Regions from separate parts of the Vibrio sinaloensis genome, predicted to be linked through region 2. Evidence: predicted binding sites of a transcription regulator. Region 2 holds the regulator's gene; each other region holds the start of a gene.

Region 1 (5,271 bases), 1.1 Mb from region 2:
CACTTCCACCCCATTCACCTGCTGCTTCTCTGACAGCTCTTCATGCAACCTCATCGCTCCCCACAGCGCCTCATCAAACTGACGGTGAGTCGCTACCAAGGCGACAAACTCATCGGCACTGAGGCGACCAACACGAAAACGGGCCAGTTTGCTCTTGATTAGTGCTGCGACATACTTTACCGCTTCGTCATACTTCTCATGACCATAAACATCGGCAATCACATTAAGGTTGGGAATCGAGAAATAGATAAATGACAGCTCTTTCGCTTCCAGCTCTCGAAATTGCTCAATAATCGCCTTTCGATTCCATAGGCCAGACAACGCGTCTCGCTCAACCAAATCTTCAATCAGTTTGGCCTGCTGCTTCTTCTCGCGCACATCACTGATGGAGAGCATCACCGCATCTTCTCCCTGATAGGTGATGCGGCTCACTTCAATATGACAGTCAACTTCCACCCCTTGGCTGGTCAGCATCTGCGCTTCAAATTGCGTCTCACCCTTGGCAAACTGGCGATACATCACATCAATTTGGCACTCTGGTTGGTCTGTCTCTGCGCAAAGCAAATCCAGCGGTTGATGCAGCAACTGCTCCCGTTGATATTCGAGCAGAGAAAGCGCAGTTTGGTTGATATCGATAATCGCCCGCTCGCGAATCAGAATCATAGCAATGCTCTTACTTTGGTACAGGGCGTCAAACTTGTGCTGCGCATCTTGCAAACGCGCGTGAGCCTGCGTGGTGTTGGTAGCCAGCGCTTGTACTAAGTTTGATAAGCGCTCTAACTCATCTTTACTCGGTTTATCAAAGCCATCGAGCTTGTATGCCTCAAACAAGGCACTGAGGTCGCGCTGTAAATCGGAGAATCGGTGCGCAACACGACGGCGGAAGGTTAAAAAGGTGATCAGAGAAATAGCGACAGTCACGACGGCGAGGGCCGCCAGCAGATAGTAGAAAATGACATTGCCTTTATTAAAATAGGCTCGGCTGATCGTGGTTTTGATGGTCGCCACGGGAGAGCCTGACAATCCCACAACATTGACCCATTCCGTCATCGTATCGCGCTGTTTTTTTATCTCACGATGGGGAAGAGTTGGTGTCTGGTGTGTGTGTTCTACAACAGGAGCGATCTCATTCTCTGCGATCAGAATCGATTGAAAATCACCGGGAAAACGTTGCGATAGATTTTGTCCCCAGATCAACCAACCCGATGAGCCAGACTCACCTTCGCTGTCTCGCACCGGCGTTAAGCTGATATTCCAGATCTCGTCTTCCACCAATATAAGCCCACTTTTAGCAGCGCGCGCCGCATCTAATACACCATTCATTAAGTTGATGTGGCGCATTACTTGAGGGTGGGTTGCGACCCACTGTGCCAAGTGTTCAAAATGGGTATGATTGTCGTCTGCGACACTGGCCACCATTTGCCCTTTCAAATCACTGATCACCATCAGGTCGAGGCCAAGGGCATCGAGTCCGTCTTGAGACAAATTGCGTTCAATAAAGCCGTTGATATCGGCCCCGAGAAGCAGTTGATGTGTTTCATCCCAGTAAGCCCAGTCATAGGAGCGCCCCTCAATATCGCTGCTAAGCCCAACAATCACGCTGTGAGCTTGGTTACTGGCTTGTTGGAGCTCGCTATTTTCTAGATCATCAATTGCGAGGATAAAGAAATAACGGGTGATCAGGAGGCAGCTTAGGGTGACCCCCATTAATCCAAGGATAAAATAGAGCGCGGTCTTGGTTTGCAGGGTTGGGTTGAACAGTCGAAACGGATTCATTCAAAGCGGAACAGTATGATTAGATTAGTGAATACTATAACAGCAAATCACAATATACGTTGATATTGATCCTAATTTTAGATGTATCAATAGTGCAGAGTTGCGCGATAACCCGATCTTGTCCAGAAATTTAATCACTCTCCCATGTTTGCCATCGACGTTTCATTTTGTCGATGGTTTCGGGCTCGACATCGTGAATCGTACCAAAATCGTCATGACACTCTATGACTTCAAACTCGGCCTGGTAGCGTTTCGCCATCTTAAAGTAAGGCGCAATTTCCCAGCGACGTACAAAGGTGTTCGAGACCACAACATCTTTTCCCTGTTGTAAGCAGCGTCGAGTTTGATCTTGGCACCATTGGTGCGCCTGTGTCAGTTTGCTGGGCTCAAAGTAGTACTCTCCCGCTTGATTAACGAAAAACATATCGGCTTCGAGGTGTACCGCGTCAAGAGTCTTAGCCAATGTGCTTTTACCTGATCCAGGCAAGCCACGGATTATTGTCAGTTTTAATCTCATAAACAGTCATCATGCTCACTAGAGCGAGAATGTTATTACAAGTTGAGGATAAAATGCTATCGACATATCGATAAGCTTGGGTTAAGTTTAGAAGTATAGACGTCCATAATTACGCTTAGGGAGTAAGCTGTGCCGATCAAGATCCCCGATCAATTACCTGCATCTGATGTGCTACGCACTGAGAATATTTTTGTCATGTCTGAGTCTCGCGCTTCGACACAGGAAATTCGTCCGCTCAAAGTGCTGATTCTCAACCTCATGCCCAAGAAAATTGAAACGGAAACACAGTTTTTGCGCCTGCTGTCCAACAGCCCGCTTCAAGTTGACATTGAGTTGTTGCGCATTGATGACCGCCCAAGCAAGAACACTCCGACCGAACACCTCGACAATTTCTATCGCCAATTTGAAATGGTCAAAGGTCGCAATTTCGATGGTTTGATCATTACCGGAGCGCCGCTGGGCCTGGTACAATTTGAAGATGTGATCTATTGGGAGCATCTACAAACCATTATGAGTTGGGCCAAAGATCACGTGACATCGACCCTCTATGTATGTTGGGCCGCTCAAGCGGGGCTGAAGTTACTGTACGACCTACCCAAACGTACGCGTAAAGAAAAGCTCTCTGGCGTATATAATCATCAAATCCACCAGCCTTTCCACCCGATTTTGCGCGGGTTTGACGATACCTTCTTGGCACCACACTCACGCTATGCAGACTTCTCTCCAGAATATCTTGCGGAACATACCGATTTGGATATTCTCGCGACCTCGGATGTGGCCGGTGTGTATTTGGCATCGACCAAAGATAAGCGCAATGTCTTCGTGACCGGTCATCCTGAATACGACTCGCACACTCTGCATAACGAATATATTCGCGACTTGGGTGAAGGCATGGAGCCAGCAATTCCGGTGAACTACTACCCGAATAACAACCCAGACAACAAACCGGTGGCCAGTTGGCGCAGTCATGGCCATTTGCTGTTCGCCAATTGGCTCAACTATTGTGTTTACCAGCAAACCCCATACGATCTTGACCACTTCAGTGAAGCCAACTTCACCAAAGATGACTAAGCAACAAAAAAAGCAGCGACATCGCTGCTTTTTTTGTTTTTACTGTTTCGTGAACAAAGAGACAGGTTGACGTGAAAAGTTTGTTGTCTTAGTGGTAGCGTTCAGATCACATCGCGTATTTCGCCGCTGCTAAGCTGGGGTTCGGACTGCAAACCGGCGTAATTTAACGGTTTTCGCTACTCGTTGATAAATATGGCTATTGTTCGACTTTTTCTGTTACTGCTTGTCACAGCCTGTGCCCCACTCTCACAACACCCCACCAATAGAACAGATAAGCAGTCTCAAGCTGACGCTCGAATTACACTCGGAATGGAGTATCTGCAACTTGGCCAACTCGATAGAGCCGGTCAAAACTTTGAAGCCGCGCTCGCTCATGCTCCAAACTACTATCGCGCACAACTGGCCCAAGCCATCTATTTGCAACACGCTGGGCTCGCCGATCTTGCCGGGCAACGCTATCAAACACTGCTCGAGCAACATAGTAGGCAACCTGAAGTGCTGCTCAGCTATGCAACGTTTCTGTGTCAGCAGCAACAGTTTCAGCAAGCACACGCTTGGTTTGAAAAATCGCTTCGTCATGCCCTAGCATCGCAGCGCGTTGCCAATTATCAAAACGCCGCCTTATGCGCCATCAAGGCAGAGAATCACCAGCAGGCAGGCACTTATCTCGTCCACGCACTCGAGTATCAACCCAATCGACTCGACCTTCGCCTTCATTTGGCTCAAGTCGCGATTAACACCGGAGACACAGAGCAAGCTGCAGCGCAGTTGACCATAGTAGAGTCGCACCATGGTGCAAGTCAGGCGACACAAGCCTTATGGCAAGAAATCCATTCGCTGGAAAGAGCAGACCGCTAGCGCCGCTTCGAGTGGTGAGTGTTTCTGCGGCGTTTCACTCGAGAGACACGTTGAATACGTTGATACTCCCGATAAAGGATATAGATAAATCCGCCAAGGCCAAGCAGCAGTAGAACAGCGAACAGCCAGAGAAAGCTATGACAAATCCACTCGGGTTCACAGGGCATATAGATCTCAAACTCCATCGCATCCCCCTTAAAACCGATTGATTTCGATATGAATTACACTTTCTCTCTAATCCACTGAGCTCGCTGCTCTGAGCTATGGAAGGTCCAAGCAATAAAACGACTCACTTTTTGCCCCTGACTCATCTCAACAATATGCACTTCTTTGGCGCCCGCTTTCTCTAGATTTTTTCGCATCCAGCGGACGTTCTCTTTTTTAGAAATCAGACTACTGAACCAAAGCACCTGCTGCGCAAAATCTCGACTCTCAAAGGCCATGTTCTTGATAAAGGCCGCCTCGCCGCCAGGACACCAAAGCTCGGCTTTTTGTCCGCCAAAGTTAAGTATAGGTGAAGAGTGGCCAGCCGATTGCGACTTAGCTTGACCGCGCTTGGTTTTATTACGCGCCAAGTTTTGCACTTTACGCGCACTGCCTTGCTGCGCTTCTTGCAGTGATTTGTGAAAAGGCGGATTGCAGGTTGTCACATGGTAAAATTCACCGGGTTGAATAATGCCTTTAAACAGGTAGCGAGATTGCTTTTGCAATCGCGCTTCTACCATGTCTTTGAGTGAAGGGTTTTGGCTAGCAATCATATTGGCATTCTCAATTGAGCGCGCATCAATATCACTGCCAACACAGCGCCAGCCATAAACACGCGCACCTATGATTGGGTAAATACAGTTGGCCCCGACACCAATATCTAAGGCATGCAATTGTTGCTGCTGCAATTGAGGTAAGTCGCGTAAAACCAGCTCATTAAGGCGATGAATGTAGTCAGCTCGACCTGGAATGGGTGGACAGAGAAAGCCTTGCGGAATGTCCCAAACAGTCACTTGATAATGATGGGCAAGCAGCGCTTTATTCAACATTTTCACAGCCTGCGG
Region 2 (5,271 bases):
GGTCCCCACGCCAACGGTGACTAAATGGGTCGAGCCGCACCCTTGGCATTGATGAATAATGGGTTGCTGTGAACCGCAGTGATGGCAACGGATCTCGTTACTATGTTGATGATAAGTGTAATAGGCATCGCAGCGCTTACATTCAGCAATCCAGCCACAGTCATGGCACATTAATGCCGGTGAAAAACCGCGCCGATTGAGAAACAGCATCACCTGATTGCCGGCATTGAGGTGTTTACGCATCTCAGCAATCAAAGGGGCCGATAAGCCGCTTTCGAGATAGAGCCCTTTAACATCAAGCACTTTATTGGTGGTTGCGGTCGCATTGCCTGCGCGCGCACTCAGCACCAAATGGTGGTACTTGCCAGCCAGCGCATTATATAAAGTCTCAAGGGCTGGAGTGGCAGAGCCGAGCACTATTGGGATCTGCTCTTTACTGGCACGCATCACCGCAACATCACGAGCATGGTAGCGCAAACTGTCTTGTTGCTTGTATGAAGCGTCATGCTCTTCATCGACAATAATGATGCCTAGCTTGGCAAATGGCGTCAGTAACGCCGAGCGAGTACCAATCACGATACCCGCGGCCTTGTCTCGAGCGCTAAGCCAAGCGTTTAAACGCTCCGTATCATTCAATCCTGAATGGATCACCTCGACCGGGACATTAAAGCGCTTTTTAAATCGATTGATGGTTTGTGGCGTTAAGCCGATTTCTGGCACCAATACTAGCGCTTGTTCGCCTTTCTCGAGTACGGGCTTAATCAGGTTAAGGTAGACTTCGGTTTTGCCCGAGCCGGTTACCCCTTCCAGCAGATAACAAGCAAACCCGTCATTGCTATTAACTGTCGCAATCGCCACCGCCTGCTCGGCATTGAGTTTGGGCTTATCTACCGCCGCTTCAATATCATGAGGCCATTGACCGAGCTCTGGCTTTTTCTCAACGGATTCAATCCAACCTTTCTCGACCAAGGTTTTCAGCACCGATGAGCTTATCTCCTGATCAAGCATGGCTTGATGCGCCACTGGCCCGCCTTCGAGCATATGCATCACTTTAGCCTGTTTCACCGCTCGGCCAAATCCCTGCATCAGTTGATCGCGGCCCTGACGAGTTAATTGCCAAGAGACTAAAGTGGCAAAGTCCGCCGGCTTTCCTTTGCGCAGCGCACTCGGCATGGCATTAAAAAGCGTATCTCCCAGCGGGTATTGATAATAAAGGCTGCACCACTGTAATAACTGGTAGAGTTTTTGCGGCCATACGGGCTGGTTGTCGAGGACTTGTTGAATGGGTTTGAGCTTGCTCTGATCAAACTGCGATTCATGAGTCAGTGCCGTGACCACCCCAACCAAGGTTTGACGACCAAATGGTACAGAGACCCGTCCCCCTATAATGGGAAACAGGTGACTGGGTATCAGATAGTCAAATTGTTTATCGAGTGGCACAGGCAGCGCAACTCGAGCAATCGTTGGGCGCATAATCGCTATCAAGCTCTTGGAGAGGTAACGTGGTTTAGTCTAAGGGAAAAGCCCCGCACAAGAAAGAGAGACAGTCAGATACTCCCCTCCCCCTTGCGGCTAAAAAAGTAGCAGTTTTCTTCGCTAACGGCTTGATCCCTGAGTCTCGATTCATTACTATATCGCGCCTTAGAGATATGGCTTGCCAACTGGCAGCGGTATCCAAGCAATTTTTATTAACTACGTGTGGTGTCCGGCTTAGCATCGGATAGCGACACGGCCTATATTCAGAGGTTCTCCCATGAAAGCTGGTATCCACCCAGAGTACAAAGCAGTTAAAGCGACTTGTTCTTGCGGTAACTCTTTTGAGTTCAACTCAACGCTAGACAAAGATTCTATCCACCTAGACGTATGTGACAAATGTCACCCGTTCTACACTGGTAAGCAACGTATCGTTGATACAGGCGGCCGTGTTGATCGCTTCAACAAGCGTTTCGGTGCTCTATCAAGCAAGAAGTAATCACTGCTTAGATATCGAATCAAGAAAAGGACGCTCAGGCGTCCTTTTTTGTTGCCTATAATCAGGTTATCTCGGCGTTATCAGTGCATTGTGTTACCAATGACGGCAAGACCTAGCGATATCTCTTGATATCTGGTCTTATCAGCCTACTTTTACTACTTTTTATTGCTTCCGCTCGCATCCTGACCTATGCAGCTTGACTTAGTTACTCTAAAATGGGTTCCCCCTTTCCTTATAACTATTAACGAGTACCCACACCTATGTCTGATGACAATCGTCAACCACTATCCCCTGAAGAACAATTTCGTCAACAAGCATTGGATTACCATGCCTACCCAACCCCAGGCAAAATTTCGGTCGAACTCACTACGCCGGCCGAGACAGCAAAAGATCTGGCTCTCGCCTACAGCCCAGGTGTAGCAGAACCTGTACGTGAAATCGCGCAAAACGTCGATAACGTTTATAAGTACACAGCAAAAGGCAACATGGTTGCGGTGATCTCTAACGGTACCGCTATTCTTGGTTTAGGTAATCTAGGCCCAATGGCATCAAAGCCTGTGATGGAAGGTAAAGCACTGCTATTTAAGCGCTTTGCAGGTCTTGATTCGATTGATATTGAAGTGAAACACCGCACTATCGAAGAGTTTGTCGATACCGTGGCAAACATTGCCGACACCTTTGGTGGTATCAACCTCGAAGATATCAAGGCACCTGACTGTTTTGAGATTGAAAAGCAGCTGATTGAGCGTTGTGATGTGCCGGTCTTCCACGACGATCAGCATGGTACCGCGATTGTCACCGCAGCAGGTATGCTCAATGCGATTGAGTTACAAGGAAAGAAACTGCAAGACGCAACTATCGTGTGTCTGGGGGCAGGTGCTGCGGCCGTCGCCTGTATGGAACTGCTGATCAAATGTGGCGCGATGCGCGAGAAAATTTACATGCTTGACCGCAAAGGCGTTATTCACACCCGTCGTGACGACCTAAATGAGTACAAGCAACTGTTTGCCAACAACACAGATAAACGTACGCTGGAAGATGTAATTGAAGGCGCTGACTTGTTCCTTGGCGTATCGGGGCCAAACCTGCTGTCTCCAGAAGCGCTGGCACTGATGGCATACAAGCCTGTGGTATTTGCTTGTTCAAACCCAGATCCAGAAATCAAGCCAGAGCTTGCTCAACAAGTTCGCCAAGACCTAATCATGGGTACTGGTCGCAGTGATTACCCAAACCAAGTCAACAATGTACTCTGTTTCCCATTCATTTTCCGCGGCGCTCTGGATGTACGCGCCAGTGAAATTAATGATGAGATGAAACTTGCCGCCGTTGAAGCGATTCGTCAACTAGCCAAAGAAGAGGTCCCGGCTGAAGTGCTCACTGCTGCGGGCATTGATAAGCTTTCTTTTGGTCCTGATTACATCATTCCTAAACCAATGGATCCGCGACTACTGCCTCGCGTGGCGAAAGCCGTGGCTCAAGCAGCAGTAGATTCTGGTGTTGCACGTATCGAAATGCCTGAAAACTACATGAGCGAGTAAGATACAAGTTGCAATAAAAACCGCTGTTTGATACAGCGGTTTTTTTTATTAGGCGCTAAGCGAAAAATTAGGTGCAAGGGTTCTATTCATCAAATGCTTCAAACTCGATGCCCATTTCGGTCATCAGTTTTTTGACTTCGGCCGGAATATCATCCGGACGATCTTTACGCAAATCTTCATCCGTCGGTAGTGGCTGTCCGGTATACGCATGCAAAAACGCTTCGCACAGCAACTCACTGTTGGTCGCATGGCGTAGGTTATTGATCTGACGACGCGTGCGCTCATCAGTTAAAACCTTTAATACTTTCAATGGAATAGAAACAGTGATCTTCTTTACTTGTTCACTTTTCTTTCCATGCTCAGCGTATGGGCTAATGTATTCGCCATTCCAGTCTGCCATTGCGCACCTTTGTAAATAATTGTGTTTTAAATTAGAAACCGCAATTTTAGCGGGATTTATGTCCACAAGCAAAGACATATAGACGTCTAGAAGTATTGACGTCCACATTTTTGACAAGTAAAGTGGTGAGATATGGAGCAGGAAGCGCTGCTTTTACCCGTTCAGGTATAGCGTATTCCCCACAAATAGTCACGATAGTTCGAAAGGAAACACCTATGAGCACCCGCAAACCAGCCACAATCGCGGTACGTACTGGTATCGAGTCAGACACTCAACATCACGCCGTTGTTCCCCCTATTTATCTCTCGACGAACTATGGTTTCCCTGCGTTTGGGGAAGTACCAAAATATGACTATACCCGCTCAGGTAATCCTAATCGTGGCTTACTAGAAACCGCCCTGTACGAGCTCGAATCAGGTAAAGGCGCGGTGGTAACCAACTGCGGAACTTCGGCACTCAACCTTTGGGTATCGGCTTTCTTGGGGCCTCAGGATTTGATTGTCGCTCCTCACGACTGTTATGGCGGCACCTACCGTCTATTCAATACGCGGGCCAATAAAGGGGACTTCAAAGTCCTATTTGTCGATCAATCCGACCCACAAGCGCTCGCCGATGCATTGAGCCAAAAGCCAAAGCTTGTTTTGCTCGAAACCCCATCCAACCCTCTAGTGCGCGTGGTGGACATTGAACAGGTCTGCCAGCAAGCGCATCAAGTTGGAGCTCTGGTGGCGGTCGACAATACCTTCTTGACGCCCGTTTTCCAAAAGCCGCTTGAGCTTGGAGCAGATTTTGTTATCCATTCGACGACTAAGTACATCAACGGCCACTCTGATGTTATTGGCGGTGTGGTGATCACCAAAACAGAGCAACATGCTGAGGAGCTTGCGTGGTGGGGCAACTGCCTGGGCGCCACGGGTACCCCTTTCGACAGCTACATGACCCTGCGTGGCATTCGCACCTTAGGCGCGAGAATGAAAGCGCACGAAGAGAGTGCCAATGCCATTTTGCACTATCTGCAAAGCGAGCCTTTGGTCGGCACCATCTATCACCCTAGCCTGCCCGAGCATCCAGGGCATGAGATTGCCAAAAAGCAACAAAGTGGCTTTGGCTCTATGTTGAGCTTTGAGTTTGCAGGCAGCTTTGAGCAATTGAAGGCGTTTGTCGGCCAACTTGAACTGTTCTCTTTGGCCGAATCTCTCGGTGGGGTGGAGAGCCTGATTTGTCATCCTGCCTCAATGACTCACCGTGCGATGGGTGACGTCGCCTTGGCAGAAGCGGGCATTTCTCAACTGTTGCTGCGTCTGTCTGTGGGTTTAGAAGACAGCGACGATCTCATTGACGATCTCAAGCAAGCCTTTGCG
Region 3 (5,271 bases), 110 kb from region 2:
TCAAAATCGTCAAACACATGCACACCGGGCTTGGCAGGCGCCGGAGGCGTGTAGTTTTCCCAATCAATCGCCACTTTATTGGCACGCGCCTGCTCTAAAGTAACCGGCTTAGTGCGCGGTCGTTTACGTGCGTGCTGGTCACGAACGACGTCATAATCAGCTTGCAGTTTTTCAACAAAGGCAGGTTTTTGCGTTTCAGAAAGCAGTGCGGAACAAACCCCCACAGCGCGGGAAGCATTATTTACGTACACCACTGGATGCTGATAATTTTGTTCAATCTTCACCGCTGTATGCGCTTTCGAGGTGGTGGCACCGCCTATCAACAGCGGCAAATCGAAATCTAAACGCTGCATCTCTTTAGCAACGTGCACCATCTCGTCAAGTGATGGCGTGATGAGACCAGACAAGCCTATGATATCGACCTTCTCTTCCTTAGCGACCTTAAGGATTTTTTCACACGGCACCATGACACCGAGGTCGATAATTTCATAATTATTGCACTGCAATACGACGCCAACAATATTCTTACCAATGTCGTGGACATCGCCCTTCACTGTCGCTAACAAGATTTTACCATTGGTGGAGCCTGCTTGCTTTTCAGCATTGATAAACGGTTCTAGATGCGCCACCGCTTGCTTCATCACCCGAGCAGATTTTACTACCTGTGGTAGGAACATCTTGCCTTCGCCAAATAGGTCTCCGACGACATTCATGCCATCCATCAACGGCCCTTCGATCACCTCCAACGGTTTTGCGGCTTGAACGCGCGCCTCTTCGGTATCTTCAACGATAAACTCGGTGATGCCTTTCACTAGGGCATACTCTAGCCTTTTTTCTACCGGCCAAGCACGCCACTCCAGCGCACTCGCATCGTCTTCTTTACCCACGCCTTTTTCTGCATATTCACCCGCGATATCTAAAAGGCGCTCCGTTGCGTCACTGCGACGGTTCAATACCACGTCTTCGACGGCTTCACGCAGCTTCTCTGGCACGTTATCGTATATTTCCAGCTGACCGGCATTAACGATACCCATGTCCATACCATTTTTGAAACAGTGATAAAGGAACACGGCATGGATGGCTTCGCGAACATAGTTGTTGCCACGGAATGAGAACGACACGTTCGACACGCCGCCAGAGATCATGGCATGAGGTAAATCACGTTTAATATCAGCGACCGCTTCAATGAAATCAACAGCGTAATTATTGTGCTCCTCGATGCCCGTCGCCACAGCAAAGATGTTGGGGTCAAAGATAATATCTTCAGGTGGGAAACCGACTTCATCGACCAAGATACGATAAGCGTTGGTACAGATCTCTAGCTTGCGCGCTCGCGTTTCTGCTTGTCCAACTTCGTCAAATGCCATCACAATCACTGCCGCACCATAGCGTCGAATCAGTTTTGCTTGCTCAATAAACTTCGCTTTGCCCTCTTTGAGCGAAATAGAGTTGACGATACCTTTGCCTTGAATGCACTTAAGGCCCGCTTCGATCACTTCCCATTTGGAGGAATCGACCATGATCGGCACTTTGGAAATTTCTGGCTCTGAAGCACAGAGATTCAGGAATCGCACCATGCAAGCTTCGGCATCGAGCATCCCTTCATCCATATTGATATCGATGATCTGCGCGCCATTCTCTACTTGCTGGCGGGCAACGTCGAGCGCTTCATCATAGAGTTCTTCTTTGATAAGACGCTTAAAGCGTGCAGAGCCAGTGACATTGGTACGCTCACCAACGTTGACAAACAATGTCTCTTTTTCAATTGTAAGCGGTTCTAGGCCAGACAGACGACAAGCCACGGTCAAGTCAGGTAACGTGCGAGGAGCTACGCCTTCTACTGCGGCAGCCATTTGGCGGATATGCTCCGGCGTAGTACCACAACAGCCACCGATAAGGTTCAAAAATCCGCTCTGCGCCCACTCTTTAACATGAACTGCCATGTCCTCAGCAGAGAGGTCGTATTCACCAAAAGCGTTTGGCAGTCCTGCATTGGGGTGCGCTGAAACATAGGTTTCGGAGATACGCGAGAGCTCTTCCACGTACGGACGCAGTTCGTCAGGCCCGAGGGCACAGTTAAGGCCGAACGAGATCGGTTTAACATGGCGTAAGGAATTATAAAATGCTTCCGTCGTTTGCCCCGATAGTGTGCGTCCAGAGGCATCAGTGATAGTGCCCGAGATCATCACCGGCAGCGACAAACCCAACTCTTCGAAAACTGAGTCGACAGCAAAGGCACAAGCTTTGGCGTTGAGGGTATCAAAAATGGTTTCAATCAAGATCAAGTCGCTACCGCCTTTAATCAGGGCGCGAGTTGATTCTGAGTAAGCGGTAACTAACTCATCAAAGCTGACATTACGGTAGCCAGGATCATTAACATCAGGAGAGATAGAGCATGTGCGGTTAGTCGGGCCTAGCACCCCAGCGACATAGCGCGGTTTGTCGGGCGTTTTGGCTGTCCATTCATCTGCAGCTTCACGAGCTAGTTTGGCTGCGGCAAAGTTAATCTCTTCACTCAGGCTTTCCATCTCATAGTCAGCCATAGCGATAGTTGTCGCATTAAAGGTATTGGTTTCGAGTATATCCGCACCCGCTTCAAGGTAGGCAGTGTGAATATCTTTAATCAGCGTAGGCTGAGATAAGACCAATAGATCGTTATTACCCTTTAAATCACAATGCCAATCAGCAAAGCGTTCACCTCGATAGTCTTGCTCTTCCAGTTTGTAATCTTGGATCATGGTTCCCATACCACCATCGATCAACAAGATACGTTGTTTTAGTTGAGCTTCAATCTGTTGCCTTACATTACTTCCCACGGTACAGCCTCATTCCTTTTACTATCATTCCATCCTATCACAGTTTAAAGAGGAGTCTAGACGTCTAAACGATCTAAGTAATGACTTATTTATCACAAAAAAGTGTTTGCTATTTGAACATGGTGATCCGAAAATCTTCATTCACAATTTGTTACATTATGAGATTCCAATGTCGGTCTACTATACACTCTGTTTTTTATCTGCTGCGGCAATGTTGATAGCATTTGTAAACAGCAAGATAGGCAAAATGCAAACCACTATTGCAATTACCGCTGGCGCTATGATGTTGTCGCTCTTCATTCTTATTGCCGGTCAAAACGATTGGTTTCATTTAACAGAGATAGCGTCCAAGACCGTGGCAAGCATCAACTTTGAAGATTTCTTGCTCAAAGGAATCCTAGGCTTTTTGCTGTTTGCAGGAGGGCTAGGTATTAAACTCCCTAACCTCAAAGACCAAAAGTGGGAGATCACCGTCCTCGCACTAGGAGCCACGTTATTTTCAACCTTTTTCATTGGTTTTGCCCTGTACGGGTTCTGCCAACTGATTCACATCCAGTTTGATTTAGTCTACTGCTTGCTATTTGGGGCACTCATCTCTCCCACTGACCCCATCGCGGTGTTGGCCATCGTTAAAAAGCTTGATGCGCCAAAGCGTATCTCTACTCAAATCGAGGGAGAATCTTTATTCAATGACGGCTTTGGTCTAGTGATCTTTGTAACCCTATTCACTATAGCGTTTGGCACCGAAGCGCCAACCGTCGGCAGCGTCACACTACTCTTTATTCAGGAGGCTATCGGTGGCATTGTTTACGGCTTCGCTCTTGGGCTGCTGTTCCACTTTTTGATCAGCTCAACCGATGACCACTCTATGGAACTGCTACTGACGATAGGTATACCTACGGCAGGTTATGCATTTGCCGATGTGGTCCATGTATCAGGCCCATTAGCTATGGTGGTCTCTGGAATCATGATCGGCAACTGGACACGTTTTATCGGTTTTTCTAAGGAGAGTGAAGATCACTTAGACCACTTTTGGGAACTGGTCGATGAGTTTCTAAATGGTGTTCTGTTTCTGTTGATCGGGTTGTCGATGCTGCTATTTGAGTTCCACAAGGAAGACTGGATCTTAATGGCCTTCTCAATACCGCTGGTGTTATCCGCCCGCTACCTTAGTGTGTGGCTGTCTTACTTAGGCTTTAAGCGCTATCGTCGTTATAACTCATACTCAGTCAACATTCTCACTTGGGGTGGATTGCGCGGCGGGCTGGCTTTAGCAATGGCGCTATCTATCCCATCGGGCGTATGGGTAATACAAGACAAGCTCATCGATGTTAAGGAAATCGTTCTTGTTATGACCTATTCGGTTGTGGTGTTTTCGATCTTAGTTCAAGGCTCAAGTATTACTCCGATGATTGAGAAAGCCAAACTTGAAGAAGCCCATCGCGAATAGCCGAGCTCTAAGTGCCAAAAGCCTAAACCTTTGACGATTGTTATGACGCTTTTGGCATTTTCAGATATTTTCAATATCCCATTCCTCTTATGTCAGTCACAATTATGAGATTATCAAACGTTAATAGTCCTACTGTGTACTGACTAGGCAACTCAATGGATGAACTCACCCTAGATATTAGAACTCTCAACTTCACCGTAATTATTTTTTCCTTCATCTATTCAGTAGGTTTATTTCTATACCAAACGACTCAGAAAAAGATCGAAGGGTTAAAAACATTAGCTCTGGGCGTGTTCTTAATTGGTTTGGGTCCGGTGTTGCTCGGGTTTAGAGGCCAAGCGCCTGATTGGCTCACCATTGTTGTCGCTAACATGTTTATCATGCTTGGCTTTTTCTACCTGCTACTCGGCATCAGTTATGTCAGAGACTATTCGAGTCGATTATTGCATTTCCTTGGCGTCGCGCTCGTTGCTTGCTTTGCTCTGTTTTATTACTTCACTTATACCCAACCATCTATCAACGCCCGGGTAGTGGTCTTGAGCAGTTATGTCAGTACAACCTGCCTCGCCAGTGCGTGGGCTTTGATGCGTGGCAAAAAAGATGATGCCTTGATTCCACTACTGTTAATGGCGCTGCCTTTTTGTGCTTATGGCTTGTTTATGTTGTTCAGGATATTTGTCGGCCTATCCGGACCAACCATCTCCAGCTACATGCATTCTGGGATAGTACATGCGTTGACCTACTTGTTCTGTCTCATATTGTTGGTCACCATTAGTTTAAGCATGCTGTGGCTGAACAACGCCCGGCTGCTCAATGCGATTCATCAGTTATCGCTAAAAGATCCATTAACTGGACTATACAACCGACGTGTAATGGATGAGTTACTCCCAAAACGGGTGGCCAATGCCAGTACTCAACTCAAACCCGTTAGCTTAATGATGACCGACATTGATCACTTTAAGCAGATCAACGATGAGCTTGGCCATATTGTTGGAGACGAAACCA

Evidence for each region. Region 2 encodes MetJ, which represses methionine synthesis genes. Its sites were predicted from a motif close to TTAGACNTNTANANGTCTAA; they were not measured.
Region 1: a site for MetJ is predicted at 2,381-2,400, ahead of metA (homoserine O-acetyltransferase MetA). Genes of this name have one in related genera too.
Region 3: a site for MetJ is predicted at 2,865-2,884, ahead of metH (methionine synthase). Genes of this name have one in related genera too.

The regions. Positions count from the first base shown of each region.
Region 1 covers NZ_CP096199.1:1,616,407-1,621,677, forward strand. Annotated here, with positions in the region: gene MTO69_RS07295 (EAL domain-containing protein) at 1-1,776, opposite strand, end outside; gene MTO69_RS07300 (ATP-binding protein) at 1,907-2,293, opposite strand; gene metA (homoserine O-acetyltransferase MetA) at 2,423-3,364, shown strand; gene MTO69_RS07310 (tetratricopeptide repeat protein) at 3,557-4,222, shown strand; gene MTO69_RS07315 (hypothetical protein) at 4,219-4,407, opposite strand; gene rlmF (23S rRNA (adenine(1618)-N(6))-methyltransferase RlmF) at 4,444-5,271, opposite strand, start outside.
Region 2 covers NZ_CP096199.1:2,761,325-2,766,595, forward strand. Annotated here, with positions in the region: gene priA (primosomal protein N') at 1-1,473, opposite strand, end outside; gene rpmE (50S ribosomal protein L31) at 1,754-1,972, shown strand; gene MTO69_RS12615 (malic enzyme-like NAD(P)-binding protein) at 2,233-3,510, shown strand; gene metJ (met regulon transcriptional regulator MetJ) at 3,593-3,910, opposite strand; gene MTO69_RS12625 (O-succinylhomoserine (thiol)-lyase) at 4,126-5,271, shown strand, end outside.
Region 3 covers NZ_CP096199.1:2,650,769-2,656,039, forward strand. Annotated here, with positions in the region: gene metH (methionine synthase) at 1-2,816, opposite strand, end outside; gene MTO69_RS12045 (cation:proton antiporter) at 2,986-4,266, shown strand; gene MTO69_RS12050 (GGDEF domain-containing protein) at 4,422-5,271, shown strand, end outside.